DNA from 2 places in the Streptomyces sp. NBC_00663 genome. Region 1 is predicted to be linked to the other one. Evidence: riboswitches for the same ligand, from Rfam matches in the RefSeq annotation. Region 1 holds a riboswitch; the other holds the start of a gene.

Evidence for each region. A riboswitch is a leader RNA that binds a small molecule or an ion and turns the genes downstream of it on or off. The one in region 1 is predicted to bind glycine.
Region 2: another riboswitch for glycine. It lies ahead of gcvP (aminomethyl-transferring glycine dehydrogenase); the one in region 1 lies ahead of gcvT (glycine cleavage system aminomethyltransferase GcvT).

What each region holds. Positions count from the first base shown of each region.
Region 1 is NZ_CP109027.1:2,960,228-2,976,004, reverse strand. It holds gene OG866_RS13320 (MerR family transcriptional regulator) at 1-461, shown strand, start outside; gene OG866_RS13315 (EF-hand domain-containing protein) at 512-724, shown strand; gene OG866_RS13310 (ABC transporter ATP-binding protein) at 783-1,562, opposite strand; gene OG866_RS13305 (2-isopropylmalate synthase) at 1,559-3,205, opposite strand; gene OG866_RS13300 (FadR/GntR family transcriptional regulator) at 3,379-4,071, shown strand; gene OG866_RS13295 (AraC family transcriptional regulator) at 4,068-4,988, opposite strand; gene OG866_RS13290 (zinc-dependent alcohol dehydrogenase family protein) at 5,091-6,089, shown strand; gene OG866_RS13285 (NADPH-dependent F420 reductase) at 6,170-6,832, shown strand; gene OG866_RS13280 (MOSC domain-containing protein) at 6,846-7,388, opposite strand; gene OG866_RS13275 (glycoside hydrolase family 25 protein) at 7,404-7,961, opposite strand; gene OG866_RS13270 (L-serine ammonia-lyase) at 8,047-9,414, opposite strand; gene glyA (serine hydroxymethyltransferase) at 9,471-10,733, opposite strand; gene gcvH (glycine cleavage system protein GcvH) at 10,749-11,126, opposite strand; gene gcvT (glycine cleavage system aminomethyltransferase GcvT) at 11,244-12,359, opposite strand; glycine riboswitch at 12,398-12,503, opposite strand; glycine riboswitch at 12,504-12,598, opposite strand; gene OG866_RS13250 (AAA family ATPase) at 12,801-13,463, shown strand; gene OG866_RS13245 (enhanced serine sensitivity protein SseB) at 13,539-14,324, shown strand; gene OG866_RS13240 (enhanced serine sensitivity protein SseB C-terminal domain-containing protein) at 14,445-15,239, shown strand; gene OG866_RS13235 (ABC transporter permease) at 15,553-15,777, shown strand, end outside.
Region 2 is NZ_CP109027.1:8,095,398-8,111,174, reverse strand. It holds gene OG866_RS36765 (glycoside hydrolase family 43 protein) at 1-360, opposite strand, end outside; gene OG866_RS36760 (potassium-transporting ATPase subunit C) at 560-1,192, opposite strand; gene kdpB (potassium-transporting ATPase subunit KdpB) at 1,198-3,303, opposite strand; gene kdpA (potassium-transporting ATPase subunit KdpA) at 3,300-4,964, opposite strand; gene kdpF (K(+)-transporting ATPase subunit F) at 4,973-5,050, opposite strand; gene OG866_RS36740 (APC family permease) at 5,665-7,653, shown strand; gene OG866_RS36735 (TOBE domain-containing protein) at 7,732-8,151, shown strand; gene gcvP (aminomethyl-transferring glycine dehydrogenase) at 8,219-11,104, opposite strand; glycine riboswitch at 11,175-11,272, opposite strand; glycine riboswitch at 11,279-11,375, opposite strand; partial or broken gene OG866_RS36725 (PRC-barrel domain-containing protein) at 11,507-11,875, shown strand; partial or broken gene OG866_RS36720 (DNA polymerase IV) at 11,800-13,322, opposite strand; gene OG866_RS36715 (MerR family transcriptional regulator) at 13,381-14,031, opposite strand; gene OG866_RS36710 (bifunctional nuclease family protein) at 14,305-14,778, opposite strand; gene ftsR (transcriptional regulator FtsR) at 14,856-15,596, opposite strand; gene OG866_RS36700 (FHA domain-containing protein) at 15,615-15,777, opposite strand, start outside.

The DNA.
Region 1 (15,777 bases):
ACCCCGACATCCGCAGGCGGCTGCGGTTCGCCCCGGCCGACCTGCCGGACGACCCGACGCCCGAGCAGGTGGACGCGTGGGTCGAGCTCGCCGAGATGATGCAGGACCCCGAGTTCCGGACGCTGATGCGCAGGATGATCGAGTTCAACGCGGCGGACCGCGGCCCGGACGTGCCCGCGGGCACCTCGCTGTGGTTCATGAGCCGCCTGGTGCAGCTCGCGGGGGAGGCGCTGGAGCGGGGTGTCGCACCCGAGGCGCCCGAGGCCGCCGACCTGCTGCGCGGGCTGCTCGGTGACGCGGACCCGGCCGAGGTGCTGACCCGGCTGGAGGCGGGCTCCAACGTGCGGGTGGCCCGGTATCGCCAGTTGTGGGCGACGGTGAAGGGGCTCGGGCCGCAGGCGGCGTACGAGGAGGAGTTCGCGTGGGTGGTCGCCGCACTGCGTGTTCGGGCCGCCGGTTAACCTGACCTCCGGCAACAAGCCAGCAAGGTACGACGAAAAGGGGCGGATCGGTGGCGAACATCGACGAGGCACGCAAGGACTTCGAGCGGATCGACACGGACGGTGACGGCTTCATCACCGCCGCTGAGTTCAAGACCGCCCTCGCCCAGGAAGGCGACTGGAACGTCACCGAGTCGGTCGCCGAGGTGATCATCAAGACCCGTGACCTCAACGGCGACAAGGTGCTCTCCTTCGACGAGTTCTGGGCCTACCTGAGCAAGTGACGCACGCGGAAGGGGGCGCCCGAGAAGCTGGGAGAGGCTTCCAGGGGCGCCCCCTTCGTCATGCCCGGCGCACGCTCCAGCGGCCGTCCCGCCGGTCCAGCACCAGGGGCAGGTCGAAGCACTTGCCCACCTGGTCACCGGTGAGGACCTCGGCGGCCGGACCCCGCGCGAGGACCCGGCCCTCGCGCAGCAGCAGGGCGTGGGTGGTGCCGCCCGGTAGCTCTTCCAGATGGTGGGTGACCAGGACCGTCGCCAGCGTCGGATGCTCCCGGCGCAGCTCGTCCAGCGCCGCGATCAGCTGCTCCCGGCCCGGCAGATCGAGGCCGGTCGCCGGTTCGTCCAGGAGCAGCAGGCGCGGTTGCGGCATCAGCGCCCGCGCGATCAGCGTGCGCCCGCGCTGCCCCTGCGACAGCGTGGGCCAGCGGGCGTCGCGGAGGTCGGCGAGACCGAGGGTGGCGATGAGCCGGTCCGCCCGTTCCTCCTGCGCGGGAGTCGGACGCCAACGCGGCAGCGGGGCAACGGAATTGGTCAGCCCCGTCAGGACCACGTCCCGGGTGCGCAGCGGCCGCGTGAGCGGATGACGCGGATCGACATGACCCACGTACGCCCGCAGTTCCCGCAGGTCGACCCGGCCCAGGCGGCGCCCGAGCACCTCCACCGTCCCGCGCGTGGGATGGACCACGGCGCCCAGCAGGCTCAGCAGGGTCGACTTGCCCGCCCCGTTGGCGCCGAGGAGCGCCCAGTGCTCGCCGGCCCGGACGGTCAGGCTCACCTCCTGGAGGATCGGCCGCCCCTCCCGTACGACATCCACGCCTTCCGCGCGCAGCACCTCCGTCACCGCAGCCCCCGGTTCACCGCGGACAGCACCGCCGCCGTCGCGCTCTCCCCGGCGCCCCACGCGGTGCGGCCGTTCACCTCGACCTCGGCGTAGGCGGTCCGGTCGGCGTCCTCGGTGAAGTCCAGGACGCGGACCGTGAACCCGGCGCCGGCGAGGGCGTCGACGAAGGCGGACACCGGGCCCGCGCCCGTGCCCTCGTAGTCACCGGCCCGGTCACCGGTGCGCAGGGTGCAGACGAAACGGTGCGCGTCCGGACCGTCCTGGTGGACGGACCAGGTCTCCAGCGCCACCTCGCCGTCCGCGACGACATACGTCGAGCGGAACAGGTCGTACAGCTCCTTCGGCGTCATCTCCCGCCCGCTGTCGTCCGTGGCCGCCTGCACGACGCGGGAGAAGTCCGGGCGCATGCGCGGCGGCAGGTCGACGCCGTGGTGGGTCTTCAGCAGGTACGCCATGCCGCCCTTGCCCGACTGGGAGTTCACCCGGATCACCGCCTCGTAGGAGCGGCCGATGTCGGCCGGGTCGATCGGCAGGTACGGGACGCTCCAGTGCTCGTCCGGGTGCGCGGCCCGATGCGCGAAACCCTTGCTGATCGCGTCCTGATGGGTGCCGGAGAACGCGGTGTGGACCAGGTCACCGGCGTAGGGGTGGCGCGGGTGTACCGGCAGGCGATTGCAGTGCTCGACGGTCTCCTTGACGTGGTCGATGTCGCTGAAATCGACCATGGGGTCCACACCCTGGGCGTACAGGTTCATGGCGAGGGTCACCAGGTCGACGTTGCCGGTGCGCTCGCCGTTGCCGAACAGGCAGCCCTCGACGCGCTGCGCGCCCGCCAGGACCGCCAGTTCGGCGCAGGCGACGCCGGTGCCGCGATCGTTGTGGGGGTGCACGGAGAGGATGACCGAGTCACGTCGGGACAGATTGCGGTGGACGTACTCGATCTGGTCGGCGTACACGTTCGGGGTCGCGATCTCCACCGTCGCCGGGAGGTTGTGGGTGACCGGGCGGTCGGGGCTCGCGTCCCACAGCACGGTCAGCATGTCGCACAGTTCCAGGACGAGGTCCGGCTCGGTGAGGTTGAAGGTCTCGGGGGAGAACTGGAAGCGGACACCGGGGTGTTGTCCGAGCCGGGCCATCCGCTCGGCGGCCTCCCGTACGGTCCGCCGGATGTCCGCCCGGTCGCGGCCGAGGACGACCTCGCGCCACACCGGTGACGTGGCGATGTACAGATGGACGACTGCCCTCGGCAGCCCCTCGATCGACTCGAAGGTCCGGTCGATGAGATCGGCCCTGGCCGGAGTGAAGACGACCGGCGTGACGTCGTCGGGCACGGCGTCGCTGGTCACCAGATGCCGGACGAAGTCGAAGTCGGCGCGGCTGGCGGACGGATAGCCCACCTCGATCTCCTTGAACCCGGTCGCGACCAGCAGGTCGTACAGGCGGCGCTTGCGCGGGGTGTCCATCGGCTCGGCCAGCGCCTGGTTGCCGTCGCGCAGGTCCACGGGGACCCAGAGCGGGGCGCGCTCGATACGGGCGCAGGGCCAACTCCGGTCGGCCACGGGGACGTTCACCCGCTCGTCGTACGGGCGGTAGCGGTGGTACGGCATGGGACTCGGGCGCTGCGGATTCCAGACGCTGGTCATGGCTTCGGCGTTTCCTTCGGCTCGGTCGGAAGAGACCGGCGGCAGCACGGCGCCCGCGGCGGGGTGCCGGTCGCGTCAGGCCCCGCCGCGGCAGCCGAGAAGAAGGAGACCACGGAAGATCATGGGAGTACGCTAGCCACTCCTCAGGTCCTCAGACAAGTGGGAAACGTGAAATGAGTACGTCGTCATCACCCCTGGGCCCCCTCCGGCCCAGCCCGCTGGTGGAACAGGCCGCCGAACGCCTGCGCGCGCAGATCGCCGCCGGCCACTGGGCGGTCGGCGGCAAGCTGCCCGGCGAGACCACCCTCGCCAAGGAGTTGGGCGTGGGCCGCTCCACGGTCCGCGAGGCCCTGCGCGCCCTGGCCGGCGCGGGGCTGGTCCAACCCCGGCAGGGCGCCGGGGTGTTCGTCCTCGCCACGGAACCGACGGCGGACTGGCCGACCCGGCTGCGGCGGGCCGCGGTGACGGATGTCTACGAGGTGCGGATGGGGCTGGAAGTGCACGCCGCCCGCCTCGCCGCCCGGCGCCGGACACCGGAGGACGTGGCGGCCATGGAGCTGGCGCTGCGGGGCCGCAGGGCGGCTTCCCTCCTGGACGACGAGGCGTTCATCGACGCCGACATCGCCTTCCACGCGGCGGTGGTGGGGGCCGCCCACAACCCCGTACTCGCCGATCTGTTCACGGAGTTCACCCCGGTCCTCAGACAGGGCCTCCTCGAACTCCTGACCCTGACCGGCCTGCGCACCCACGACCCCAACACGGCCGACGAGGCCCATGAGGCGCTGGTGCGGGCGGTCGCGGACGGCGACGCGGAGGCGGCGGCGGAGGTGGTGCGGGCCGAGCTGGAGGACCCCTTCGCGGCTTAGGAAGCGTGTCTGCGGTACTGTCCCGGCGCCACCCCGTACTCCCGCTTGAACGCCTTGGCGAAGGCGAACTCCGATGTGTAGCCGGTGCGTTGGGCGACCTGGCGGAGCGGCAGGTCCGCCTCGCGCAGCAGCCGGCCGGCCGTCGTCATGCGCCACCACGTCAGATACGCGAGCGGCGGCCGCCCCACCAGCGTGGTGAACCGCCGGGCGAACGCCGCCCGGGACAGACCGCCGTGGGCGCCGAGTTCCTCGACCGTCCAGGGGTGGTCCGGCGCGGCGTGGACGGCTTGCAGCGCCGCCGTCACCGCGGGGTCGGCGAGCGCCGCCGCCCAGCCCGTGGGATGCCGGTCGGTGCGGGCCTCGCCCTGCCACCAGGCGCGCAGGATGTAGAGCAGCAGGGTGTCCAGGAGCGCTGCGACGATGGCGTCCGACCCCGGCCGCGGCTCCTCCAGCTCGCTGCCCAGCAGCTCCACGGTCGCCCGCAGAGACCGGTGGGCGCCGACCGTGGCGGGCAGATGCACGACCTCCGGCAGCTCGGTGAGCAGGGGGTGTGCCCGGCTGCGGTCCAGCCAGTAGGCACCGCACAGCAGCACCGTGTCCGGCGCGGCGTCCCGTACGGGAGGCGGGGGCGGGGACGGGGGCGCGTCCGGCTGGAACCTCACGATCGTCGGCTCCACGTCCGGACCGCTGGTCAGCGCGTACCCCCGTCCGTGCGCCAGGAACACCACGTCGCCCGGCGCGAGCGCCACCGGCTCGCCCGCCGAGGGCAACAGCCAGGCCGACCCCCGCAGCACCACATGGAACCCGGCGCCCTCCGAGTCCTCGATCCGCATTCCCCAGGGCGCGTACTTGTCCCGCCGCCCCGAGTGCGGGCGCCCGGTGCGCATCGCGGCGATCGCGTCGCTGAGTACGTCCATGTCCACCACCGTAGCCGGGAGTTGGAGGGGAGAGACGCTGAGACAGGAAACGGAGATCAGCAGACATGGATCGTCTCGTCCGGGGCTCCTAGCGTGGACACCATGCCAACTACCGCACGTACCGTGCTCTTTCATGAAATCGGCGGACCCGAGGTACTGACCATCGAGGACGTACTGGTGCCCGCTCCCGGCCCCGGCCAAGTGGCCGTCCGGGTCGAGGCGTTGGGCCTCAACCGCGCCGAAGCCCTCTTCCGCTCCGGCGCCTACTACTACCAGCCCGCCCTCCCCGCTTCCCGCCTCGGCTACGAGGCGTCCGGAGTCGTCGAGGCGGTCGGCGCGGGCGTCACCGCGCTGACCGTCGGCGACCTGGTGACGACCGGACCCGGCATCGAGATGAGCGCCCAGGGGGTGTACGCGGAACGGGTCGTCCTGCCCGAGACCTCGGTGCTGCCCCGCCCCGCTTCCGTGGACGCCGTCACGGGGGCGGCGTCCTGGCTGACGTACACGACCGCCTACGGGGCCCTCCTGGAGACGGCGGGGCTCAGGCCCGGCGACCACGTCCTGATCACCGGGGCCTCCAGCGGGGTGGGCACGGCGGCGATCCAGGTGGCCCGTCGCGTGGGCGCGATCCCGCTGGCCACGACCCGTACGGAGGTGAAGCGGCAGGGGCTGCTGGACGCGGGGGCGGCCGAGGTGATCGTTTCCGAGGGCGGTGCCGAGACCGTGGCCAAGGAGGTCAGGCGGCTCACCGGCGGAAAGGGTGTCGAGGTGATCTTCGACGCGATCGGCGGCCCCGGCTTCCGTCCGCTCGCCGAGGCGCTCGCGGAGGGCGGCTCGGTGGTCGCCTACGGCCGGCTGGACAGCCGCCCCGCCGAGATCCCCTGGAACTGGCCCTTCACGATCCACACCTACGCCAACATGATCCTCACCGCGACACCGGGCGGGCGCCGCCGCTCCACGGCCTTCCTCAACGCGGGCTTGTCCGACGGCGGCTTCCGCCCGGTGGTCGCCGAGGTCTTCGAGGGCCTGGACCGCATCCAGGACGCCCATGCTCTGATGGAGTCGAACCGCCACACGGGGAAGATCGTGGTCCGGATCTGAGCCCGCCGGAATACACCTCGCCCGGCCGGGGTTGATGCCACTCAGACGTATGCACATGCATAAAATCTGGAGGGCATGTCATGAAGATCGGCATCATCGGCGCGGGAAACATCGGCGGCAACCTCACCCGACGGCTCACCGCCCTCGGGCACGAGGTGGCGGTGGCCAACTCCCGCGGCCCCCACACCCTCACCGCGCTCGCGGAGGAGACGGGCGCGACGCCCGTCCCGGTCGAGGAGGCCGCGCGCGGTGCGGAGGTCGTCGTCGTCACGATCCCGCTCAAGGCGATCCCGGACCTGCCGAAGGGCGTCCTCGACGGGGCGGCGGACGGGGTGGCGGTGATCGACACCGGCAACTACTACCCGCAGCAGCGCGACGGCAGGATCGCCGAGATCGAGGACGAGGGCGTGACGGAGAGCCGCTGGACGGAACGGCACCTCGGCCACCCCGTCATCAAGGCCTTCAACGGCACCTACGCCCAGGACATCCTGGACCGCCACCGCCCCGCCGGTGCCCCCGACCGCCAGGCCCTCCCGGTCGCCGGCGACGACGAGGCGGCCAAGGCGAAGGTCCGCGCCCTCATCGATGAACTCGGCTTCGACACGGTCGACGCGGGCGGCCTCGACGACTCCTGGCGCCAGCAGCCGGACACGCCGGTGTACGGCCTGCGGGAGGGCGTTGACGCGGTCACGAAGGCACTGGCGGAGGCGAGCCCGGAACGTCCGGCTGGGTTCCGCGCCTGACGCCTGCCAGAGGTCAGACGATCTCCAACGGCACGTGCGGCCCGTCCGGCAGCTCCACCTTGATCCCGTCGCCGGGCCGCACGACCCCGCCCTCCAGGACGACGCTCATGATCCCGCCCTTGAGCCGGAGCTTCCCGTCGTCGTCCCGGGTGACGACCTCCTTCAGGAGCCCCTTCCGGAACGCGTCGATCTGAAGGCAGGGGTTCCGCAACCCGGTCACCTCGACGACGGCGTGTTCGCCGAGGTGCAGCCGGGTTCCGACGGGCAGCGCGAGCAGGTCGATGCCCTGCGTGGTGACGTTCTCCCCGAGCTCCCCGGCCGCGACCTCGATCCCGGCTTCTCGCACCTCGTCGAACAACTCCTGGTGAAGAAGGTGCACTTGACGCAGATTCGGCTGTGAGGGGTCTCTCGCCACCCGGGACCGGTGCTTCACCGTCACCCCCGCGTGCACATCCCCCTCGACCCCGAGCCCGGCGAGCAGCGTGATGCTCTCCCGGTTCGGCTTGGTGAAGGAGTACGTCCCGTTGCTGCTGACCGCAGTGATCTTCCCGCCCATGGTGCGGAATCTATCTCAGGCGTCCTCGGCCCATTCCCGCAGTGCGGCCTTGGTCGCGAAGTCCGCCACGTTCTTGTCCAGCGGGTCGTCGGTGTACTGGTGGAAGCGCCACTTCGCCTTGATACGGGGCTTGCCCGCGGTCACGTAGTCCGCGATCCAGAGACCGTCGCCCGCGTAGGAGGTCGTGTCGATGTTCAGCCAGTAGTTCCGGTTCGTGTAGAGGACGACCCGGTTGTTCGGCCGCAGCTCCTTCACCTTCCGGATGAACCGGTCCTTCTCCGCGTTGGTCGCGTGCGTCCCCTCGCCCGTGGTCTCCCAGTCCACGGCGAGGATGTCGCCCGCCCGTTCCGGGGCCTTGCTCACGAAGTACTCCGCCTGGGCCGTCAGGTTGCCCGGCCAGAGGAAGTGGTAGAAGCCGACGACCAGACCGGCGTCCCGGGCCCGCTTCGTCTGGGCCGCGAGTTTGGGGTTGGTGTACGTACGGCCCTCCGTCGCCTTGATGAAGACGAAGGAGAGGCCGTCGGTGCCGTAGGAGGAGGACTGGTACGCGCTTACATCGATGCCGCGCAGCATGGGGGGACTCCCTGAAGTGCCGTTGGGGGGACAGGGGTTGGCGGGTGAATCGCCAACCACCTTGGCATGGAGGCCCCTTGCCCGTTCAGCACTCGATGATGTTCACCGCGAGTCCGCCGCGGGCGGTCTCCTTGTATTTGACGCTCATGTCGGCGCCGGTCTCCTTCATGGTCTTGATGACCTTGTCGAGGGAGACCTTGTGGGAGCCGTCGCCGCGCATGGCCATGCGGGCGGCGGTGACGGCCTTGACGGCGGCCATGCCGTTGCGTTCGATGCAGGGGATCTGGACGAGTCCGCCGACGGGGTCGCAGGTGAGGCCGAGGTTGTGTTCCATGCCGATCTCGGCGGCGTTCTCGACCTGTTCGGGGGAGCCGCCGAGGACTTCGGCCAGCGCGCCCGCCGCCATGGAGCAGGCGGAGCCCACCTCGCCCTGGCAGCCGACCTCGGCGCCGGAGATGGAGGCGTTCTCCTTGAAGAGCATGCCGATCGCGCCGGCGGCCAGCAGGAAGCGGACCACGCCGTCCTCGTCGGCTCCGGGGACGAAGTTGATGTAGTAGTGCAGGACGGCGGGGATGATGCCAGCCGCGCCGTTCGTCGGGGCGGTCACCACCCGGCCGCCGGCGGCGTTCTCCTCGTTGACGGCCATGGCGTAGAGGGTGATCCACTCCATGGCGTGCGCCAGCGGGTCGCCCTCCGCGCGGAGTTGGCGTGCCGTGACGGCGGCGCGGCGTTTGACCCTGAGTCCGCCCGGCAGGATGCCTTCACGGGTCATGCCGCGCGTCACGCAGGCCTGCATGACGCGCCAGATGTCGAGGAGTCCGGAGCGGATCTCGTCTTCGGTGCGCCAGGCGCGTTCGTTCTCCAGCATGAGCGCGGAGATCGACAGGCCGGTCTCCTTGGTCAGGCGCAGGAGTTCGTCGCCGGTACGGAAGGGGTATTTGAGGACCGTGTCGTCGAGCTTGATGCGGTCCGCGCCGACCGCGTCCTCGTCGACGACGAAGCCGCCGCCCACCGAGTAGTACGTCTTCGACAACAGCTCGGCACCCGAGGCGTCGAACGCCCACAGCGTCATGCCGTTGGCGTGGTACGGGAGCGTCTTGCGGCGGTGCAGGATCAGATCGTCGTCGTAGGAGAACGCGATCTCACGCTCACCCAGCAGGTTCAGCCGCCCCGTGTCCTTGATCGACGACACCCGGTCGTCCGCGTTCTCGACGTCCACCGTCCGAGGGGACGCGCCCTCCAGGCCGAGCAGCACCGCCTTCGGTGTGCCGTGGCCATGGCCGGTCGCGCCCAGGGAGCCGTACAGCTCCGAGCGGACTGTCGCCACCGAGGACAGGACGCCCTCGTTGCGCAGACGGCGGGCGAACATACGGGCCGCACGCATCGGGCCGACCGTGTGCGAGCTCGACGGACCGATGCCGATCGAGAACAGGTCGAAGACCGAGATGGCCACGGGAACTCCTAAAGAAAGGGTGGGGGCACACGCCATCGGGTGCCCCCACCAGGGAACTACTTGTTCAGACCGGGGTAAAGCGGGTGCTTGTCGGCAAGCGCCCTGACCCGGGTCTTCAGGCTTTCGACGTCGTACGACGGCTTCAGCGCCTCCGCGATCACGTCGGCGACCTCGGTGAAGTCCTCGGCGGTGAAGCCGCGGGTGGCCAGGGCCGGGGTGCCGATCCGCAGGCCCGAGGTCACCATCGGGGGGCGCGGGTCGTTGGGGACGGCGTTGCGGTTGACCGTGATGCCGACCTCGTGGAGACGGTCCTCGGCCTGCTGGCCGTCCAGCTCCGACTCGCGCAGATCCACCAGGATCAGGTGCACGTCGGTGCCGCCGGAGAGCACGTTGACCCCGGCCTCGCGGGCGTCCGCGGCCGTCAGGCGCTCGGCGAGGATGCGCGCACCCTCCACGGTACGCCGCTGGCGCTCCTTGAACTCCTCGCTCGCGGCGACCTTGAAGGAGACCGCCTTGGCGGCGATCACGTGCTCCAGCGGGCCGCCCTGGAAGCCGGGGAAGACGGAGGAGTTCAGCTTCTTGGCGAAGGCCTGCTTGGCGAGGATGATGCCGCCGCGGGGGCCGCCCAGGGTCTTGTGGGTGGTGGAGGTGACCACGTCGGCGTGCTCGACGGGGTTGGGGTGCAGTCCGGCGGCGACCAGGCCGGCGAAGTGGGCCATGTCGACCCACAGGTAGGCCTCGACCTCGTCGGCGATCCGGCGGAACTCGGCGAAGTCGAGCTGGCGCGGGTAGGCGGACCAGCCGGCGATGATCACCTTGGGGCGGTGTTCCTTGGCGAGGCGTTCGACCTCGGCCATGTCGACCAGGCCGGCGTCGTCGACGTGGTAGGCGACGACGTTGAACTGCTTGCCGGAGAAGTTCAGGCGCATGCCGTGGGTGAGGTGGCCGCCGTGGGCGAGGTCCAGGCCCAGGATGGTGTCGCCGGGGGAGGCGAGGGCGAAGAGGGCGGCCTGGTTGGCGGAGGCGCCGGAGTGGGGCTGGACGTTGGCGTACTCGGCGCCGAACAGGTCCTTGATCCGGTCGATGGCGATCTGCTCGGCGACGTCGACGTGCTCGCAGCCGCCGTAGTAGCGGCGGCCGGGGTAGCCCTCGGCGTACTTGTTGGTCAGGACCGAGCCCTGGGCCTCCATGACCGCGAGCGGAGCGAAGTTCTCCGAGGCGATCATCTCCAGGGTGGACTGCTGCCGGTTCAGCTCGGCATCGACCGCGGCGGCGATCTCCGGGTCCAGCTCATGCAGGGGCGTGTTCAGTGCGGACATCAGGTGTACGACTCCTCAGCCGGCGGAAAAGGCGGTGTACTCGTCGGCGGAGAGCAGGTCGGCCGGCTCGTCCGCGGTGCGTACCTTGAACAGCCAGCCGCCCTCGAAGGGGGCGGAGTTCACCAGCGACGGATCGTTGACGACGTCCTCGTTGACCTCGGTGACCTCACCGGAGACGGGGGAGTACAGGTCGCTGACCGACTTGGTCGACTCCAGCTCGCCGCAGGTCTCGCCCGCGGTCACCGTGTCACCGACCTCGGGGAGCTGCACGAAGACGACATCGCCGAGCGCGTTGGCCGCGTGCTCCGTGATGCCGACCGTCGAGACGCCGTCCTCGGCGCCCGACAGCCACTCGTGCTCCTTGCTGTAGCGCAGCTGCTGGGGGTTGCTCATGGCCTGAATTCTCCTGTACGCGGGGGAGTGCTGATGAATGCGGGACTGCTGGGAAGTGCGTGAGCAGCGGAAATGTGCGCAGGGTCACGCGCGGGCGCGCGACCTCGCGTCCAGTGTCTACTTCTGCCGCTTGTAGAAGGGGAGAGCCACGACCTCGTACGGCTCGTGCGTGCCCCGGATGTCCACCCCGACGCCGTCCGTGCCAGGCGCGGAGTACATGGCGTCGACGTAGGCCATCGCGATCGGCTTGCCCAGCGTGGGGGAGGGGGCGCCGGAGGTGACCTCGCCGATCACCTTGCCCTCGGCGACGACGGCGTACCCGGCGCGGGGGACGCGACGGCCCTCGGCGATCAGGCCGACGAGGACGCGCGGCGGCTCGTGGTCGGCGTTCTCGGCGGCCTCGCGCAGCGCCGCGCGGCCCACGAAGTCGCCCTCCTTCTCGAACTTGACGACCCGGCCGAGCCCCGCGTCGAAGGGGGTCAGCTCGGTCGACAGCTCATGCCCGTACAGCGGCATGCCCGCCTCCAGGCGCAGCGTGTCCCGGCAGGACAGACCGCAGGGGACCAGACCGACGCCCTCGCCGGCCTTGGTCAGGGCCTGCCACAGCTCAACGGCGTCCGAAGGCTTCACGAAGAGCTCGAAGCCGTCCTCGCCGGTGTAGCCGGTGCGGGCGATCAGGGCCGGGACGCCGGCGACCGTGCCGGGCAGACCGGCGTAGTACTTCAGACCGTCGAGGTCGGCGTCGGTGAGGGACGCGAGGATGCCGGGGGACTCGGGGCCCTGGACGGCGAGCAGCGCGTACGCGTCCCGGTCGTCGCGCACCTCGGCGTCGAAGCCGACCGAGCGCTCGACGAGCGCGTCGAGGACGACCTGGGCGTTGGAGGCGTTCGCCACGACCATGTACTCGGTCTCGGCCAGCCGGTAGACGATCAGGTCGTCGAGGATGCCGCCGTCCTCGCGGCAGATCATGGTGTAGCGGGCGCGGCCGACGCCGACGGAGGCGATGTTGCCGACGAGAGCGAAGTTCAGCAGCTGGGCGGCCTGCGGCCCGGTCACCGTGATCTCGCCCATGTGGGAGAGGTCGAAGAGCCCGGCCTTCGTCCGCACGGCGTTGTGCTCGTCGCGCTCGGAGCCGTAGCGCAGCGGCATGTCCCAGCCGGCGAAGTCGGTCATCGTCGCGCCGAGCGCGCGATGCAGGGCGTCGAGCGCGGTCAGGCGGGGTTCATTGCTCATCGGACGGTTGTCTCCCAAGGCATGACGGGCGAGGTCGTTCCTCCCCATCTGTCATCGGAACCTGAGAGGTTCGCCATGACCGCAGGGGACATGACTTGCACCTTGGGTGGAGCCACCGGAGGGCGGCTCGCTTTTCAGATGTGCCTCGCCCGCGCGGTAACGGGGCCTGAGAGATTCAAGGGAGGGACTTGCTCCTTCGGCGCCCCAACCAGTGGTGGGGACTCTCCCGCGCGGATTCAAACGGCCGGTATGCAGTTGGCGCGGACATCATTGCACGCATCGGGCACGGGCGGCAGGGCCGCATCGTCCCCGCCCGTCGCCACCCCCTTTGTGACTGGCTTGTGGCACGACGATCACCAAAACAAGAGAGACACCCCATTACCTTCTCTTTACGCTCGGTGGGGAGGGGAACCCCCCTGACCCCGGAGGAGGACGATCACGGTGAACAGGCCCACTGCGTACGCCACCACCTCGGCCGTCGCGCTGCCCGCACAGCCGACCGCTCCGGCCCAGGAGGCATGCGCACCGCGGCCGGTCGTGCGTGACCTGCGCGACCGCGCCGGCCACAGCCCGCACGCCCTGCTCTTCGCCCCGGCCGACCTGGTGGTGATCACCGGCCTGCCCGGCAGCGGCAAGTCGACCCTGATGCGACGCGCCGTCAAGGGCGTACGGATCGACTCCCAGGACACCCGCGACCGCTGGGACGCCCGCGCGCCCCGCCTTCTGCCGTACGCGCTCTACCGTCCCCTGGTCCGCTTCGCCCACTACGTCGGCCTGCGCCGCACCCTGCGCTCCGGCGAGGGGGTCGTGGTGCACGACTGCGGCACCCAGTCCTGGGTGCGCGGCTGGCTGGCCCGCGCGGCCCAGCGCCGCGGCGGCACCCTGCACCTGCTGCTGCTCGACGTCACCCCGGACACCGCGCTCCAGGGCCAGCGCGAGCGCGGCCGGGGCGTCTCGCGCTACGCCTTCCTCCGCCACCGCACGGCGGCCGCCCGTCTGATCCGCTCCGTGGAGAAGGGCGAACTGCCCCAGGGAGTGGGCTCCGCGATCCTCCTCGACCGAGAGGCAGCGGACGCCCTACGCCGGATCGGGTTCACGGGCTGACGGGCAGGGCGCCAGGGGCCTGCCACCCGTTAGCCTTTCAGCCACACCAGCGGTACTCGGCAGGCGGACGGACAGATGGACTTCCCGGCACAGGACTTCCCGGCACAGGCGCACCCCTATCCGCACGGCGGCGGATGGCCCGGCAACGAGCTGGAGGAGGTGCTCTCGGCCTCCCTCGGTGTGCCCGGGGCCGGCGGCCGGATCATCGAGGTCCTTGGCCGCAGCTTCGTCTGGGTCCCCCTGCCGAACGGCGGCGGCGCCCACACCGGCCCCCTCGATCTGCCCACCCTCCAGATCGAGGGCCAGGCCTACGTCCCGGTCTTCAGCTCGGAGGAACAGTTCCGTCAGGTCGCCGGGGCGCACATGTCGTACACCGTCGCCCCCGCGGTGGAGTTCGCGCGCGGACTGCCGCCGCAGCTCGGCATGGCCCTCAACCCGGACGGCGTGGTCGGCGTGCCCCTTCCGCCGGCCGCCGTGGCGGACCTGTGCCGGGTGGGCCGCACCCCGCTGGACGGCCCCAACAGCGGCGGCCGGGTCAAGCTCTACGAGCCCGACTGGCAGGACGACCCGGTGGACTTCCTCGCCGCGGCCTGCGCCGAGTTCGCCGCGACGGGAGTCGTCCTGACGGCCCGCCGCTGCCTCGCCGCCATCGAGACGGCCGACCCCGTGATGTTCGTGGGCGTGGAGCTCTCCCCATGGGAGGGCGACTTGCGTACCCTCCCGATGGACGCCCTGGGCCGGGCGTTGGGCCAGGCACCGGTGGCCTGGCCGGTCAACCTGGTCCTGCTGGACGTGGTGGACGACCCGGTGGGCCACTGGATGCGCGAGACGGTACGTCCGTTCTACACGCAGGGCATGTAGACGTACCCAAGGTGCGCGATCAACCCCCACGGCCCGCAGCCCGCAACACACCACAAGCCCCGAGCTCTCAACGCTTAAGCTGTTTCCGACTACGAAACTTTCCCGAAGGGGCGGTAGAAGGTGAGTGCCAGCGGCACAGCGACCGGCCAGGTCGAGCACATGCTGCGCCAGGTGACGCCAGGGCGCTACGACGCCTACGAGGCACTCCTCCGCGCCCTCGCCACCCCCTCCTCCGGCCAGATCTGGATGCTCCTCTGGCACGGCCAGGCGGGCTCCCCGGACGCCCAGTACGGAAACATGGAAGTGGACGGCTACGGCTACGCACCTTGCGTGACCTCCGCCCAGGAACTCTCGGCGAGCGGCTGGAACCGCTCGTACGAAGTCGTCGACGGCGTCGACGTGGCACGCACCCTCTACCCGGACCATTTCGGTCTGTGGCTCAACCCGCACGCCCCCGGCGGCGGCGTCGGCATCCCCTGGCTCGACCTGCGCCGGATCGCGACCGGCCTGGAGCGCCAGCCCGCGGGTCCCCTGCGGCTGTCGGAGCCCGGTATCGAGATCCCGCAGTTCTACGCCCTGATCGCGCAGAACGCCCACCGCACCCCGGCCGTCCGCTCGCTGCGCCGCGCCTGGGTGCAGCCGGCGCTCGGGGCGCCGTACCTCGCCATCGGTCTTGATGTCTACGACACCAGTCCGCCCGCCGTCGACTCGGTGCGCGCGATGATGCAGCAGTCCATCGGCGCGGTCCCCGACGGGCTGCCGGTGTCGACCGTGGCCATGTCCGACGAGTACGACCCGGTCGCGATGTGGATGCGGGCCGGCGCCCGTCCCTTCTACGACCGCGAGGCGCACGCGGCCCCGGCGCAGGCGCCGGCGGCCGGGTACGGCTACCCTCCGGCGCCCGGCGGCTACTGAGCCGAACCAGCCACAGGCTCCCGTGTTACGGGAGTGTGTCTGCGCGCGTAGATGAGGGCAGAAGGCCCCGTGAGGCCCGTATTGCCCCAACTGGCCTGCGTCCGGCGGCCGTTACCTGCTGTCCGGATAACGGAACCCCGCAGCCCGCATCACGTTTATGCATCCTTTCCTCGCCAAGTCTGGCAACAGATCGCCAAAGCGTTGAAGACTCCCGCACCAGGGGTGGGTTCGCCCCTGTGTACGACGGACTGATCACGCCGCTACAGCGGCAAGTGCGGGCCGGCTACCGCCGGTTGAGAGGGGTCCCTGCCAGATGACGGCACCATTGCACGAGCCGACCGCGGAAGCGGCCCCGAGCGCGGCCGAAGAAGCGGCGGTCAACGCCGGCGCCAAGGCCGTACAGGGGCGTTCCCTGGGCCGGATCGCCTGGGAGCGTTTGAAGCGGGACAAACTCGCCCTCGCGGGCGGCATCGTCGTGCTCTTGCTCATCGCGGTCGCGCTGCTCGCGCCCGTGATCACCAGCCTCTACGGCCAGGAC
Region 2 (15,777 bases), 5.1 Mb from region 1:
CCCGGGGACGTCGACCCACACCGGGTCGGACCACGGCCCCTCGGGCCGCTCACTGGTGACGATGAAGTTACCGCGGGTGCCGACGACCGTGGTGATCAGGTAGAAGCGGCCGTCGTGGTGGCGCAGGGTCGGGGCGTAGATCCCCGCGGAGGCCGGGATGTCGTCGGAGAGCTCCAGCTGCCCCGGGCGGTCCAGGACGTTGCCGATCTGTCGCCAGTGCACGAGGTCGCGGCTGTGGAAGAGCGGGACGCCGGGAAAGTACTCGAAACTGGAACAGACCAGGTAATAGTCGTCACCGACCCGGCACACGCTGGGGTCGGGGTGGAAGCCACCGAGGACGGGGTTGTCGTACGTCCGCATACGCGTCAGCCCTTCCGACGGGCCGACCGAAACATTCGGCCCTATTGGCGAACATTACGAAAGCGGACTGTACGAGGATGCCCGGACGGGAACAAGACAGCGCTTGCCCGCGGGCAGGTACTCCCGAGGGACGGCGCCGCGCGGCCGGCACCAGCCGCGCGGCGCTTTGGTGACGTCGGACCAGGACGGAGGGCGTCGGTCAGTCGCCCTCGACCAGCGCCTTGAGCGCGACGTTGAGCTCCAGCACGTTCACCCGGGGCTCGCCGATGAAGCCGAGGGTGCGGCCGTCGGTGTGGGCGTCGACCAGCTTGCGCACCTGGGTGACGGAGAGTCCGTTGCGCTCGGCGACCCGGTGGACCTGGAGGTCGGCGTACCGCGGGGAGATGTCCGGGTCCAGACCCGATCCGGAGGAGGTGACCGCGTCGGCGGGGACCTCGGAGGGCTCGACCTGGTAGTCGGCGGTGGAGTTCTCCCTGACGACCTTGGCCTTCGCCTCCCGCACCCACTTGATCAGCTCGGGGTTGTCGCCCGAGCGGTTGGTGGCGCCGGACAGGAGGAGCTTGTACTGGGTGTTGACGGAGTTCTCGCCCAGTCCGTCGGCCGGGCGGGGCTGGAAGTAGTCCAGGCCGTAGCCCTGCTGGCCGATCAGCGAGGACCCGACGACCCTGCCGTCCGCCGTGATCTCGGAGCCGTTCGCCTTGCCGGGGAAGACGGCCTGCGCGATGCCCGTGACGGCCAGCGGATAGACGACACCGGTGAGCAGGGTCAGCACCAGCAGCGCCCGCAGACCCGCGCCCAGCAAACGTCCGGTGTTCGCAACTGAGTTGTTCATGGCGATCAACCGATTCCGGGGATCAGGGAGATGAGCAGGTCGATGATCTTGATGCCGACGAACGGGGCGACCAGGCCGCCCAGCCCGTAGACGGTGAGGTTCCTGCGCAGCAGCCTGTCCGCGCTCACCGGCCGGTACCGCACGCCCTTCAGGGACAGCGGCACCAGCGCGACGATGATCAGCGCGTTGAAGATGACGGCCGACAGGATCGCAGAGTCAGGCGAGGCCAGACCCATCACATTGAGCTTGTCCAGGCCCGGATAGACGGCCGCGAACAGCGCCGGGATGATCGCGAAGTACTTCGCGACGTCGTTGGCGATCGAGAACGTGGTCAACGCTCCCCGGGTGATCAGCAGTTGCTTGCCGATCGCGACGATCTCGATGAGCTTGGTCGGATCGGAGTCGAGGTCGACCATGTTGCCGGCCTCCTTGGCTGCCGACGTACCCGTGTTCATGGCCACACCGACGTCCGCCTGGGCCAGCGCGGGCGCGTCGTTGGTGCCGTCACCGGTCATGGCGACCAGCTTGCCGCCGGCCTGCTCCCGCTTGATGAGCGCCATCTTGTCCTCGGGAGTCGCCTCCGCGAGGAAGTCGTCGACACCCGCCTCCTCGGCGATCGCCTTGGCGGTCAACGGATTGTCACCGGTGATCATGACGGTCTTGATGCCCATGCGGCGCAGTTCCGCGAACCGCTCCCGCATGCCGTCCTTGACGACGTCCTTGAGGTGGATGACGCCCAACACCCGTGCCCCGTCGGCGTCTTCGACGGCCACGAGCAACGGGGTCCCGCCCTCCTGCGCTATCCGCTCGGCCAACTCCCGGGCGTCCTCACCGATTTCACCGCCCTGCTCCACCACCCAGGCGATGACCGAACCGGCCGCGCCCTTGCGGACCCTGCGCCCGTCGACATCCACCCCCGACATCCGCGTCTGCGCGGTAAAGGCGATCCACTCGGCACCGTGCAGCTCACGCTCCCGCAGCCCGTACCTCTCCTTCGCCAGTACGACCACGGAGCGGCCCTCGGGCGTCTCGTCGGCCAGCGAAGACAGTTGGGCGGCGTCGGCGACCTCGGCCTCGGTCGCCCCGCGCACCGGCACGAACTCGGCGGCCTGGCGGTTGCCGAGCGTGATGGTGCCGGTCTTGTCGAGCAGCAGCGTGGAGACGTCACCGGCGGCCTCGACCGCACGCCCTGACATGGCGAGGACGTTGCGCTGCACCAGCCGGTCCATGCCGGCGATGCCGATCGCGGACAGCAGGGCACCGATGGTCGTGGGGATGAGGCAGACCAGCAGCGCGACCAGCACGGTCATCGTCAGATGAGTGCCCGCGTAGTCGGCGAGCGGCGGCAGCGTGGCCACCGCCAGCAGGAACACGATCGTCAGCGACGCGAGCAGGATGTTGAGCGCGATCTCGTTCGGCGTCTTCTGCCGGGCCGCGCCCTCGACCAGGTTGATCATCCGGTCGATGAAGGTCTCACCGGGCTTCGTCGTGATCTTGATGACGATGCGGTCGGAGAGAACCTTCGTACCGCCGGTCACGGCGGAACGGTCACCCCCCGACTCCCGGATCACCGGCGCCGACTCACCGGTGATGGCCGACTCGTCGACGGAGGCGACACCCTCGACCACGTCACCGTCGCCGGGGATGACGTCACCGGCCTCGCAGACGACCAGGTCCCCGATCCTCAGCTCGGTGCCGGCGACCACGGTCCCGTCGGCCTTGCGCGCCACGGTGTCCGTCTTGGCCTTGCGCAGGGTGTCGGCCTGCGCCTTCCCGCGGCCCTCGGCGACGGCCTCCGCCAGGTTGGCGAAGATCACGGTCAGCCAGAGCCAGGCGCTGATGGTCCAGCCGAACCAGTCGCCCGGGTCCTTGAAAGAGAAGACCGTGGTCAGCACAGAGCCGATCCACACCACGAACATCACCGGGGACTTGACCATCACCCGTGGATCGAGCTTGCGGACGGCGTCCGGCAGCGACCTGAGCAGCTGACCGGGGTCGAAGAGGCCGGCCCCGACGCGGCGCTCCGGGGGCCTGTGCCCGGTGGGCGCGTCCGGGTGGGGCGCAAGGGCGGGAGTGGACATCGCGTCCTGTTTCTGTATGTCGGTGGTCATGACGCCAGCCCCTCCGCCAGCGGCCCCAGCGCGAGCGCCGGGAAGTAGGTGAGCCCGGTGATGATGAGGATCGCGCCCACCAACAGGCCGGTGAACAGCGGCTTTTCCGTCCGCAAGGTGCCTGCCGTGGCCGGCACCGGCCGCTGCTCGGCGAGCGAACCGGCGAGCGCCAGCACGAACACCATCGGCAGGAAGCGGCCCAGCAGCATGCACAGGCCCAAAGTGGTGTTGAACCACTGCGTGTCCGCGTTCAGACCGGCGAACGCCGAACCGTTGTTGTTGGAGGCGGACGTATAGGCGTACAGGATCTCGGAGAACCCGTGCGCTCCGCTGTTGGTCATCGAGTGGACCGGCGTGGGCAGGGCCATCGCGAACGCGGTGAAGACGAGCACCAGCGCCGGGGTGATCAGGATGTAGCAGGCCGCGAGCTTGATCTCACGGGGGCCGATCTTCTTGCCCAGGTACTCGGGCGTACGGCCGACCATCAGACCGGCGATGAACACCGCGATGACCGCCATGATCAGCATGCCGTAGAGGCCGGAGCCGGTACCGCCGGGCGCGATCTCCCCCAGCATCATGCCGAGCATGGTGATCCCGCCGCCGAGTCCGGTGAAGGAGGAGTGGAAGGAGTCCACCGCGCCGGTCGAGGTGAGCGTGGTCGCCGTGGCGAAGATCGAGGAGGCGCCGACGCCGAAGCGGGTCTCCTTGCCCTCCATCGACCCGCCGGCGATCTCGAACGCCGGGCCGTGGTGGGCGAATTCGGTCCACATCATCAGGGCGGTGAAGCCGAGCCAGATGGTGGCCATGGTCGCGAGGATCGCGTACCCCTGCCGGACCGAGCCGACCATGATGCCGAAGGTCCGGGTCAGCGCGAACGGGATGACGAGGATCAGGAAGATCTCGAAGAGGTTGCTGAAGGGAGTGGGATTCTCAAACGGATGCGCGGAGTTGGCGTTGAAGTAGCCACCGCCGTTGGTGCCCAGCTCCTTGATGGCCTCCTGCGAGGCGACGGCGCCACCGTTCCACTGCTGCGAACTCCCCATGAACTGCCCGACCTCGTGGATGCCGGAGAAGTTCTGGATGACACCGCACGCGACCAGCACAACCGCGGCGGCAAAAGCCCCGGGCACCAGAATCCGTACGACCCCCCGCACCAAGTCGGCCCAGAAGTTGCCGAGTTCACCGGTCCGGGACCGCGCGAACCCGCGCACCAGAGCCACCGCCACCGCCATGCCGACGGCCGCCGAGACAAAGTTCTGGACCGCCAGCCCGGCGGTCTGCACGACATGCCCCATGGCCTGTTCGCCGGAGTACGACTGCCAGTTGGTGTTGGTCACGAAGGACACGGCGGTGTTGAACGCCTGGTCGGGATCGATCGAGGAGAAGCCGAGCGAACCGGGCAGGACGCCCTGCATCCGCAGCAGCCCGTACAGGAACAGAACCCCGGCCGTGGAGAAGGCGAGGACGCCCCGCAGATACGCGGTCCAGCGCATCTCGGTGTCGGGATCGGCACCGATGCCCCGGTAGATCCATCTCTCGACACGCCAGTGCTTGTCGGAGGAGTAGACCTTGGCCATGTGGTTGCCGAGGGGAACGTAGGCGAGAGCCAGCGCGCCGATCAGGGCGAGCAGTTGGAGAACGCCTGCGAGGACGGGACCCATGTCAGTTCTCAGAACCTCTCCGGGAAGAGCAGGGCGAGGACGAGATAGCCCAGCAGGGCGACGGCCACGACGAGGCCGATGCCCATCTCACAATTGGATGCAGCTTCGGCGGTCACAGCTTCGTCACCCCCTTGGCGACGAGAGCCACCAGCGCGAAGCACGCGATCGTGGTGACGACGAAGGCCAGATCGGCCATCGTGAGCTCCTGGGGTGAGGTTCGTTGGACAGGGACGATTCGCGGAACGAATCGAGGAACGATCCGAGCAAACCCCCTGCACGACCGGAATCACCCGCCGTTGACGGCTCCCATACGGCCCTCCGCGCGCCTTTGACGGATCTCTTACGCCGGCGTCGTAGCCGCTGCCACGGCCGCTCGGGCTCACGACTGCAACCGCAACCACGACCCCGACCGAAACCACGACCCCGACCACGACCCTGATAACACTGGGTGTTCACCCCACCCGGTCCACCGCCGCCTCCCCGTGCGACGCACCGCCCGGCCCCACCCCGCAACCTCGCCTCCTGACCTGCGGCCGACGCGCACAGGGCCAGTCTTAACGGACTTTTGACGCCCGCGACCCCCCTGATCCATGGGCCCATGCGTCACTCTCCGCTTACGCTGATCCCGCCGTCCGTGTGATGGCCGGAACCGCACGGATCACACGGAACCGCATCCCGAGCCGCACACCAGGAGCCCCCGATGGCCACCACCGAACACCCCCCACCCAGTCGCCTGCGCGCCTGGATGCTGGAGGGCCTGTCCGACATGGGCAAGGGCCAGGGCCACGGCGAGCCGGCTGAACCGACCGGGCGGACCGAGCGCACCGGGCAGACCGGGTCCGAGCCGGAACACCAGGGCCAGCGCTGGTACCGCGTCATGTGCCTGACCGGCGTCGACTACTTCTCGACCCTCGGCTACCAGCCGGGCATCGCGGCCCTGGCGGCCGGCCTCCTGTCCCCGATCGCGACGATCGTGCTGGTGATCGTCACCCTCGCGGGCGCGCTGCCCGTGTACCGGCGCGTCGCCGAGGAGAGCCCCCACGGCCAGGGCTCCATCGCGATGCTGGAACGCCTGCTCACCTTCTGGAAGGGCAAGCTCTTCGTCCTCACCCTGCTCGGCTTCGCCGCCACCGACTTCCTGATCACCATCACCCTGTCGGCAGCGGACGCCTCGACCCACCTCGTCGAGAACCCGCACCTCAACAGTGCCCTGCACGACCACCAGATGCTGATCACCCTCGTCCTCGTGGCCCTGCTCGGCGCGGTGTTCCTCAAGGGCTTCCTGGAGGCCATCGGCGTAGCGGTCTTCCTGGTGGGCCTCTACCTGGCCCTCAACGTCGTCGTGGTGATCGTCGGCCTGTGGCACGTCGCCACCGCCGGCCACGTGGTCACCAACTGGTCCAGCGCCCTGACCGCCGAGCACGGCAACGTCTTCGTGATGATCGGCGTGGCCCTGGTCGTCTTCCCCAAGCTCGCCCTCGGCCTCTCCGGTTTCGAGACCGGCGTCGCGGTCATGCCGCACGTCAAGGGCGACCCCGGTGAGACGGAGGAGAACCCGGCGGGCCGCATCCGGGACACGAAGAAGCTCCTCACCACGGCCGCGCTCATCATGAGCTGCTTCCTCATCGCGACCAGTTTCATCACCACCCTCCTCATCCCGGAGAAGGAGTTCGAGTCGGGCGGCCAGGCCAACGGCCGCGCCCTCGCCTTCCTCGCCCACGAGTACCTGGGCGGCGCCTTCGGCACGGTGTACGACGTGTCGACCATCGCCATCCTGTGGTTCGCCGGAGCCTCCGCGATGGCAGGCCTGCTGAACCTGATGCCCCGCTATCTCCCCCGCTACGGCATGGCCCCGCACTGGGCCCGCGCCGTCCGCCCCATGGTCATCGTCTTCACCCTGATCGCCTTCCTGGTCACCTGGATCTTCGACGCCGACGTCGACGCCCAGGGCGGTGCGTACGCCACCGGCGTCCTCGTCCTGATCAGCTCGGCGGCGATCGCGGTGACGATCGCCGCGCGGAAGGCGGGTCAGCGTGGCTGGACGATCGCCTTCGCGGTGATCTCCGCGGTCTTCCTCTACACGACGGTCGTCAACGTCATCGAGCGCCCGGACGGCGTGAAGATCGGCGCCTGCTTCATCGCGGGCATCATCCTGGTCTCCCTCCTGTCCCGACTGGCCCGCGCCTTCGAACTCCGCGTGACGAGCGTGTCCCTGGACCCCATGGCGGAACGATTCATCAGGGACATGGCCAGCCGCAAGATCCGCTTCATCGCCAACGAGCCCGACAAGCGGGACAAGGCCGAGTACCGCGACAAGATCGAGCAGATCCGCGAGGACAACGACATCCCCGGCCAGGAGGACTTCGTCTTCGTCGAGGTCACGGTCACCGACCCCTCGGAGTTCGAGGCCGGCCTCACGGTCCGCGGCGAGGTCCTGCACAACCGCTACCGAGTCCTGACCCTGGAGTCGTCCTCCATCCCCAACGCCTTGGCCGCCCTGCTCCTCCACGTCCGCGACACCACTGCCTGCACTCCCCACATCTACTTCGAGTGGACCGAGGGCAGCCCGTTCGCCAACTTCCTCCGCTTCTTCCTCTTCGGCCAGGGCGAGGTGGCCCCGGTGACCCGAGAGGTCCTCCGCGAGGCAGAACCAGACCGGGCCCGCCGCCCAAGGGTCCACACGGGCTGAGGCCCCCACCCACCCGCGTCCACCGCGACACCATCAACAACACGCCCAAAGCCCCCCAAACCCCTACGGTTGATGCTCATGACCCTGAGCATCCGCAACCAGCTCCCCGGCACAGTCACCACCATCACCACCGGCGAAGTCATGGCCACCATCGGCATCCGCCTCACCGGCGGCCAGAACCTCACCGCGGCGATCACCAAGGAATCCGTGACCGACCTCGGCCTCACCGAGGGCTCCGCCGTCCGCGCCCTCATCAAGTCGACGGAGGTAGCTCTCGCCACCGCCCCGGTGACGGGCCTGTCCATCCGCAACCAACTCCCCGGCACGGTCACCGCCGTCGCCACGGGCGCCGCGATGGCCTCCGTGAAGATCGCGTTCGATGGCACCGAACTGACTGCCGCCATCACCAAGGACGCCGCGGCCGACCTCTCCCTCGCGGCCGGCGCCTCGGTAGTGGCCCTGATCAAGTCGACCGAGATCTCCGTGACAACGGCGTAACAGGACGCCGTACGCCCCCCAAACGAAAAGGGCCCCGCCGAAGCGGGGCCCTTGTTCACATCCGAGCTCAGTGGTCGTACGCGTCCAGCGGCGGGCACGAGCACACCAGGTTCCGGTCTCCGAAGGCCTGGTCGATCCGCCGCACCGGCGGCCAGTACTTGTCGGCGACCACGACCCCGCTCGGGAACACGGCCTCCTCACGGCTGTACGCGTGCTCCCAGTCACCCCCGAGCGCCCCGGCGGTGTGCGGGGCGTTCCGCAGCGGGTTGTCCTCCGCGGGCCACTCCCCGGAACCGACCTTCTCGATCTCCGCGCGAATGGCGATCATCGCGTCGCAGAACCGATCCAGCTCGATGATGTCCTCGGACTCGGTCGGCTCGATCATCAGCGTCCCGGCCACCGGGAACGACATCGTCGGCGCGTGGAACCCGTAGTCGATGAGCCGCTTGGCCACGTCGTCCACACTCACACCCGTCGCCTTGGTCAGCGGCCGCAGATCGATGATGCATTCGTGCGCGACCAGCCCACCGGGCCCGGTGTAGAGCACCGGGTAGTGCGGCTCCAGCCGCTTGGCGATGTAGTTGGCGCTCAGCACCGCCACCTGCGTGGCCCGCTTCAGCCCTTCGCCGCCCATCAGCCGCACATAGGCCCAGGAGATCGGCAGGATCCCCGCGGACCCCCAGGGCGCGGCGGAGATCGGCCCCACACCCGTCTCCGGACCGGCCGCGGGCTGCAACGGGTGGTTCGGCAGATACGGCGCCAGATGCGCCCGCACACCCACCGGCCCCACGCCCGGACCGCCGCCACCATGCGGGATGCAGAACGTCTTGTGCAGATTCAGATGCGAGACGTCCCCACCGAAGTGCCCCGGCTTGGCGAGCCCGACCAGCGCGTTGAGGTTGGCGCCGTCGACATACACCTGCCCACCGGCCTCGTGCACCTGCGCGCAGATGTCGGCGACATGCTCCTCGAAGACACCGTGCGTCGAGGGGTACGTGATCATCAGCACCGAGAGCTCGTCCCGGTGCTGCTCGATCTTCGCCCGCAGATCCTCGACGTCGATCTCACCGTCCTCGGCGGTCTTCACGACGACGACCTTCATGCCGGCCATCACAGCGCTCGCGGCATTGGTCCCATGCGCGGAGGACGGAATCAGACACACAGTCCGCTGCTCATCACCGTTGGCCCGGTGGTATCCCCGTACGGCGAGCAGTCCGGCCAGCTCCCCCTGCGACCCGGCGTTGGGCTGCAACGACACCTTGTCGTACCCGGTGACCTCCGCGAGCCGCTCCTCCAGCTCACGGATGAGCGTCAGATAGCCCTGCGCCTGCCCGGCGGGCGCGAAGGGGTGCAGCTGCCCGAACTCCGGCCAGGTGACCGGCTCCATCTCGGTGGTGGCGTTGAGCTTCATGGTGCAGGAGCCCAGCGGGATCATGCCGCGGTCGAGCGCGTAGTCCCGGTCGGCGAGCCGACGCAGATAGCGCAGCATCGCGGTCTCGGACCGGTACTGGTGGAAGACGGGGTGGGCCAGGAACTCGTCCGTCCGCACCATGGCGTCCGGCAGCGCGTCCTCGGCCGCCGCGTCCAGCGCCTCGACGTCCCCTTCGACCCCGAACGCGGTCCATACGGCGCCCAGCTGGGCCCGCGTGGTGGTCTCGTCGCAGGCGACGGAGATGTGATCGGCGTCGACGAGCCGCAGGTTGACCCCGTTCTCCTCGGCGGCGGCGACGACCTCGCCGGCCTTGCCGGGCACCCGTACGGTCACGGTGTCGAAGTAGGCGCCGTGCACGACCTCGACCCCACCGGCGGTGAGCCCCGCGGCGAGGACACGGGCGTACCGGTGGGTCCGCCGGGCGATGCCCTTGAGCCCCTCCGGCCCGTGGTAGACGGCGTACATCCCCGCCATCACCGCGAGCAGCACCTGGGCGGTGCAGATGTTGCTGGTGGCCTTCTCCCGCCGGATGTGCTGCTCACGAGTCTGGAGGGCGAGCCGGTACGCCTTGTTCCCGTCCGCGTCCACGGACACACCCACGAGCCGCCCGGGCAGGCTGCGCGCGAACTTCTCGTGCACCGCCATGTAACCGGCGTGCGGCCCGCCGAAGCCCATCGGCACCCCGAACCGCTGCGTGGTCCCGACGGCGATGTCGGCTCCGAGCTCGCCGGGCGACTTCAGCAACGTCAGCGCCAGCAGATCGGCGGCGACGGTCACCAGGGCTCCCAGCTCGTGCGCCTGGTCGATGACGGCCTTGATGTCGCGTACGGCACCGGAGGCGCCCGGGTACTGGAGGAGCACGCCGTTGATCTCCCGCGCGGCGATGTCGGCGGGAATCCCGTCGCTGAGGTCGGCGACGACGACCTCGACACCGGTCGGCTCGGCGCGGGTCTCGATGACGGCGACGGTCTGCGGCAACGCGTCCGCGTCGACCAGGAACAGCCCCTTCTTGTTCTTGCCCATGCGCCGGGACAGCGCCAGCGCCTCGGCGGCGGCCGTGCCCTCGTCGAGCAGCGAGGCACCGGAGGTCGGCAGCCCGGTGAGCTCGGCGACCATGGTCTGGAAGTTGAGGAGGGCCTCGAGCCGACCCTGGGAGATCTCGGGCTGGTAGGGCGTGTAGGCCGTGTACCAGGCGGGGTTCTCCATGACGTTGCGCAGGATGACGGGCGGGGTGAAGGTCCCGTAGTACCCGAGCCCGATCATGGACCCGAGAACCTGGTTCCGGTCGGCGAGCGACCGAAGCTCGGCCAGCACCTCGGCCTCGGTACGCGCCCCCGGCAGATCAAGGGAGTCGGCGTTCTTGATCACATCCGGCACCGCGGCGGCGGTGAGCTCGTCCAGCGAGCCGTAGCCGACCTGCGCGAGCATCTTGGCCCGGGCCTCGTGGTCGGGGCCGATGTGACGCTGCTCGAAGGGGATCCCCTGCTCGAGTTCGGTGAGCGGAGTGCGGTGGGCGGTCATTGCGGAGGCCTCCTGGTCTGACGCGACCTTTGAGGGACACCACGGCTGCGGGTCCCGGCGGCCTCCCCCTCTGTCATCTCAACCTGAGAGCTTCACCGGACACCCGAAGGTGCCCGGCTTTCACCGTCGGTGAGAGCGGAAGCCGTCGACACCCGCTCTGCTTTCCAGAGTGGCCTCGTCAGTGCGGTACGTGGGCCTGAGAGATTCCGGGGAGGATTTGCTCCTTCGGCGCCTCCGGACGATCTCCGGAGGACTCTCCCGCACAGGGTCAACAGCCGCTTGCCAGCCTACCAGCGCGCAAAATGCGGATCCCTGGAGGAGCCCTCGAGTGGCCACCGGTCTCAATCTGCTCTTTTGTAGTGCTTACGGATGAGTTGCGAGTCGCGACGTAGTGGAGGGCCCGTGCAGACCGATATCGATCCGCGCAACCTGATCGGCCGCAAGGCGATGGACCGCAACGGCATCAAGATCGGCACGATCGACGAGGTCTACCTCGACGACGCGACCGGCGTGCCCGAGTGGGCGGCCATACGCACCGGCCTGTTCTCCAGGGACGCCTTCGTCCCCCTGGAGCCGAGCGAACTGATCGAGGGCTCCTTGCGAGTCCCCTTCGACCGCTCCTTGATCAAGGACGCCCCCGACTTCGGCGTGGGCCGCCACCTCTCCCCCGACCAGGAACTCCAGCTCTACCACCACTACGGCCTGGACGTGGCCCCCGCACCCCCACTCCCGGACCGAGACTTCGGCAAACTGGCAGGCACAGAGGACGCGGACGCCTAACCCCGAAGCCCTCCACAGGGGCCACCCGCACCCGACAACGAGACTGTCACGGGTGGTGCGGGTGGGAACACAAATCCGGCCGAAGGCCGGATGCGACCCCACCCCCCTCCGCCACCAACGGCAATGGCTCAGCCACAGCCAACAACGCATCATCAACCCGAAACGTCCGCACCCTCCCCGGTCCGGAATCCGGCGTCTCGAACCGCACCGTCACCCGCCCCAGCCCACTCCCCTGAACCCACCCGTGCCCGAACTCGGCATGCACCACGTCGTGCCCCGCAACAAACCGCCGCTCGACAGCCACCTCCACCGCCTCCGCAGCCACCACATCCCCCGGCTCCTCCTCGGCCAGTTCCCCCAGATCCCCCGCGGCCTGCGCGAACAGATCCTCCTGCGTGTAGTCGGCCAGCCCGGAAACCCCCACCCCCAGCAACCGCACACCCCCCGTCGTGTCCACGGACTCCAACAACCGAGCCGCGGCCTCCCGCACGACCGCCGGATCATCGGTGGGCCCCCGCAGCGTCTCGGACCGGGTCAGCGTGGAGAAGTCGTACCGCCGCACCTTGAGCACGATCGTCCGCCCCGACAACCCGGCCCCCCGCAGCCTCCGCACACACCGGTCGGCCAGCCGCTGCACCTCCATGCCCACCCGCAGCCGATCGTGGATGTCGACGTCGTACGTGTCCTCCACCGACACCGACTTGGTCTCCCGCTCCGCCACCACCGGCCGCTCGTCATGCGCCAACGCCATGGCGTACAGCCCGTGCCCGTGCGCCTTCCCCAGCAGCCGTACGAGCTCGTCCTCCCCGGCCTCGACGATCTCCTCGACCGTGTGGATCCCGGCCCGCCGCAGATGGTCCCCGGTGGCCGGCCCCACTCCCGGCAGGATCCGCACGGACATCGGCCCGAGCAGCCCTCGCTCGGTCCCCGGATCGATCACCACCAGACCGTCGGGCTTGGCCTGCTCGGACGCGATCTTCGCGAGCATCTTGGACGCCGCGAGTCCCACCGAGCCCGTGAGCCCGGTGACCGCCCGTATGTCGGCACGCAGCTTCTCCCCCACCAGCCGCGCCGAGCCCTCGTCCCAGGCCACGCCCCCGGCCTCCAGATCCACGAACGCCTCATCGAGGCTCAGCGGCTCCACAAGCGGCGACAGCGCCCGCAGCAGCGCCATCACCTGCTCACTGATCGACCGGTAGAACCCGAAGCGCGGCACGAGATACGCGGCATTCGGCGCCAGCCGCCGCGCCTGCGCCATCGGCATCGCCGAATGGACTCCGAAGACCCGGGCCTCGTACGACGCGGTGGCCACCACACCACGCGGTCCCAGCCCGCCCACGACGACGGCCTTCCCGCGCAGACTCGGCTTGGACGCCTGCTCCGCCGAGGCGAAGAAGGCATCCATGTCGAGATGCAGGATCGTGGGCGCGTTTCTCACATGTCCGATGCTGCCCTACGCCACTGACAATGCCCTCGGTAATGCCCCGGGCAGAGCCTCAGACGGCCCGATTGCCCCGCCGCCGCGCCAGCTCGTCGGCGGGGTTGTTCCCCACCAGCGTCTCGCCGGTGTCGATCCGCTCCCCGTGCAACTGCGACAAGGCGCTCTCGACGTCCCGCCACACCACACCCACGGCGATCCCGAAGATGCCCTGGCCGCCCTGGAGCAGCGCGTGGACCTCGTCGGGCGAGGTGCACTCGTAGACCGTGGCGCCGTCGCTCATCAGCGTCATGCGTTCCAGGTCCCGGAAACCGCGCTCCCTGAGATGCTGCACGGCGGTACGGATGTTCTGGAGCGACACACCGGTGTCGAGGAACCGCTTGACGATCTTCAGGACGACAACGTCCCGGAAGCTGTACAGCCGCTGCGTCCCCGACCCGTAGGCGGGCCGCACACTCGGCTCGACGAGCCCGGTACGCGCCCAGTAGTCGAGTTGGCGATAGGTGATGCCGGCGGCCGCGCAGGCCGTCGGACCGCGGTAGCCGATCTCCTCGGACGCCATGGACGTCGCCCCTCCGCCACTGCTCGGCACGGCCGCCGGTCGCTGCGGAACGTGATCGGCCGCGCTGCCGTAAAGCGGGTACGGACCGCTCGCCCCGAGACTGCGTCCGGGGGCACCCCCAGCCGTACCGTCGCCGCTGCTTCTCACGCCGACCTCCGTCCTTGACCTGCCTTCTCGACGGTAGGCAGTCACCTGGGGCACGTCAACGATCGCCACACTCGGCACGCCGAGTGATAATCACCCTAGGAGTGGTTTCCCGTACCCCACCGCGGGGAAAGGCTAGCCGAATGCGCTTGAGGCGGGCCGTAGGACGCTCTCACACGCCGGTGGCAAATGCCAGCATTTCCGTGATGACCGGACACACCCGCTCCGGACACACCCGCCCCGTCACGGACCGCGCGTCCGCCGGGCCGGCCCCGCTCACTGACTGCTGGTGCCGAAGTCCTCCGGCGAGATCTGGTCGAGGAACTCGCGGAACTTCTCCACCTCGTCCTCCTGCTCGTCCGGGATCGCGATCCCGGCGTCGTCGAGCACACCGTCGCTGCCGTAGATCGGCGTTCCGGTGCGCAGCGCCAGCGCTATGGCGTCGGAGGGCCGGGCACTCACCTCGACCCCGCTGGCGAAGACCAGCTCCGCGTAGAAGACGCCCTCACGCAGGTCCGTGATGCGCACTTCGGTGAGCTCCTGGCCGACGGCCTCCAGCACGTCCTTGAACAGGTCGTGGGTCAGCGGTCGTGCGGGGGCCATGCCCTGCTGGGCGAAGGCGATCGCCGTCGCCTCCCCCGGCCCGATCCAGATGGGGAGGTAACGGTCGCCTCCCACTTCACGCAGAAGCACGATCGGTTGGTTGGAGGGCATTTCGACCCGGACACCTACGACATCGAGCTCGTTCACACAGCAACCCTAGGCCGTGCCCGGGACGTTTGGGTAGTCGGGCCGGAAACGGGGGGCGGATCCGACACCCACGCCCTTCAGGGCAGCCGTACACCGAGGGCCGTCTGCACCAGCGCCGCGTGCAGCTTCACCGTGAGCCCCGCCAGTTCCTTCGTACGCGCCTCCGCGTGCGCCCGGGTCTGCGGATTGCGGTGACGCTTCAGCGGGGCCACCACCTGGTCCACAAGGCCCGCCTCACGGTCGGCGGCGGCCTTCATCGCCCGCAGATGCCGCGGCTCGATCCCGAACCGCCCCAGCTCGACGACGAGCGCCGCCACGGTGACCGCCTCGGCGTCGTACGCCCCGTCCGGCAACGGAGCGATGAGCCCGTACGACTCCCACTCCTTGAGCTCCTGCTCACCGATCTCGGCGGCCGCCATCAGCTCGGCCCGGCCGATCCGCGCCGCCGTAGGGGCCTCCCAGGGGTCCGGAAGGGCTTCCCCTCCGTCCCGCTGGCGCCCCACCACCGGCAGTGCCACGGCCTCACCGCGCTCCATGGCGTCCAGGTACTCCCGGATCACCTTGAGCGGCAGATAGTGGTCCCGCTGCATCCGCAGCACATGGCCGAGGCGCTCGACGTCCTCCGCACTGAACTTGCGGTACCCCGAAGGGGTCCGTTGCGGCTCGATGAGCCCCTCGGACTCCAGGAAGCGGATCTTGGAGATGGTGACTTCGGGAAACTCGTCGCGCAGCACGTTGAGCACCGTGCCGATGCTCATCAGCCCACTGTCCGCGGCGGCGGCACCGTGACCGGCACCGCCGCTCGGTGTTTGAAGCATGGACCTTCCCTGACGGGGTCAGTAGCCCCGCTGGCTCGCGTAGAAGACCAGCCGGTACTTGCCGATCTGTACCTCGTCCCCGTTGTGCAGCGGCACCGTGTCGATCCGCTCCCGGTTCACATACGTGCCGTTGAGGCTGCCGACGTCGCCCACGGTGAACGAACCGTCCTGCTGGCGACGG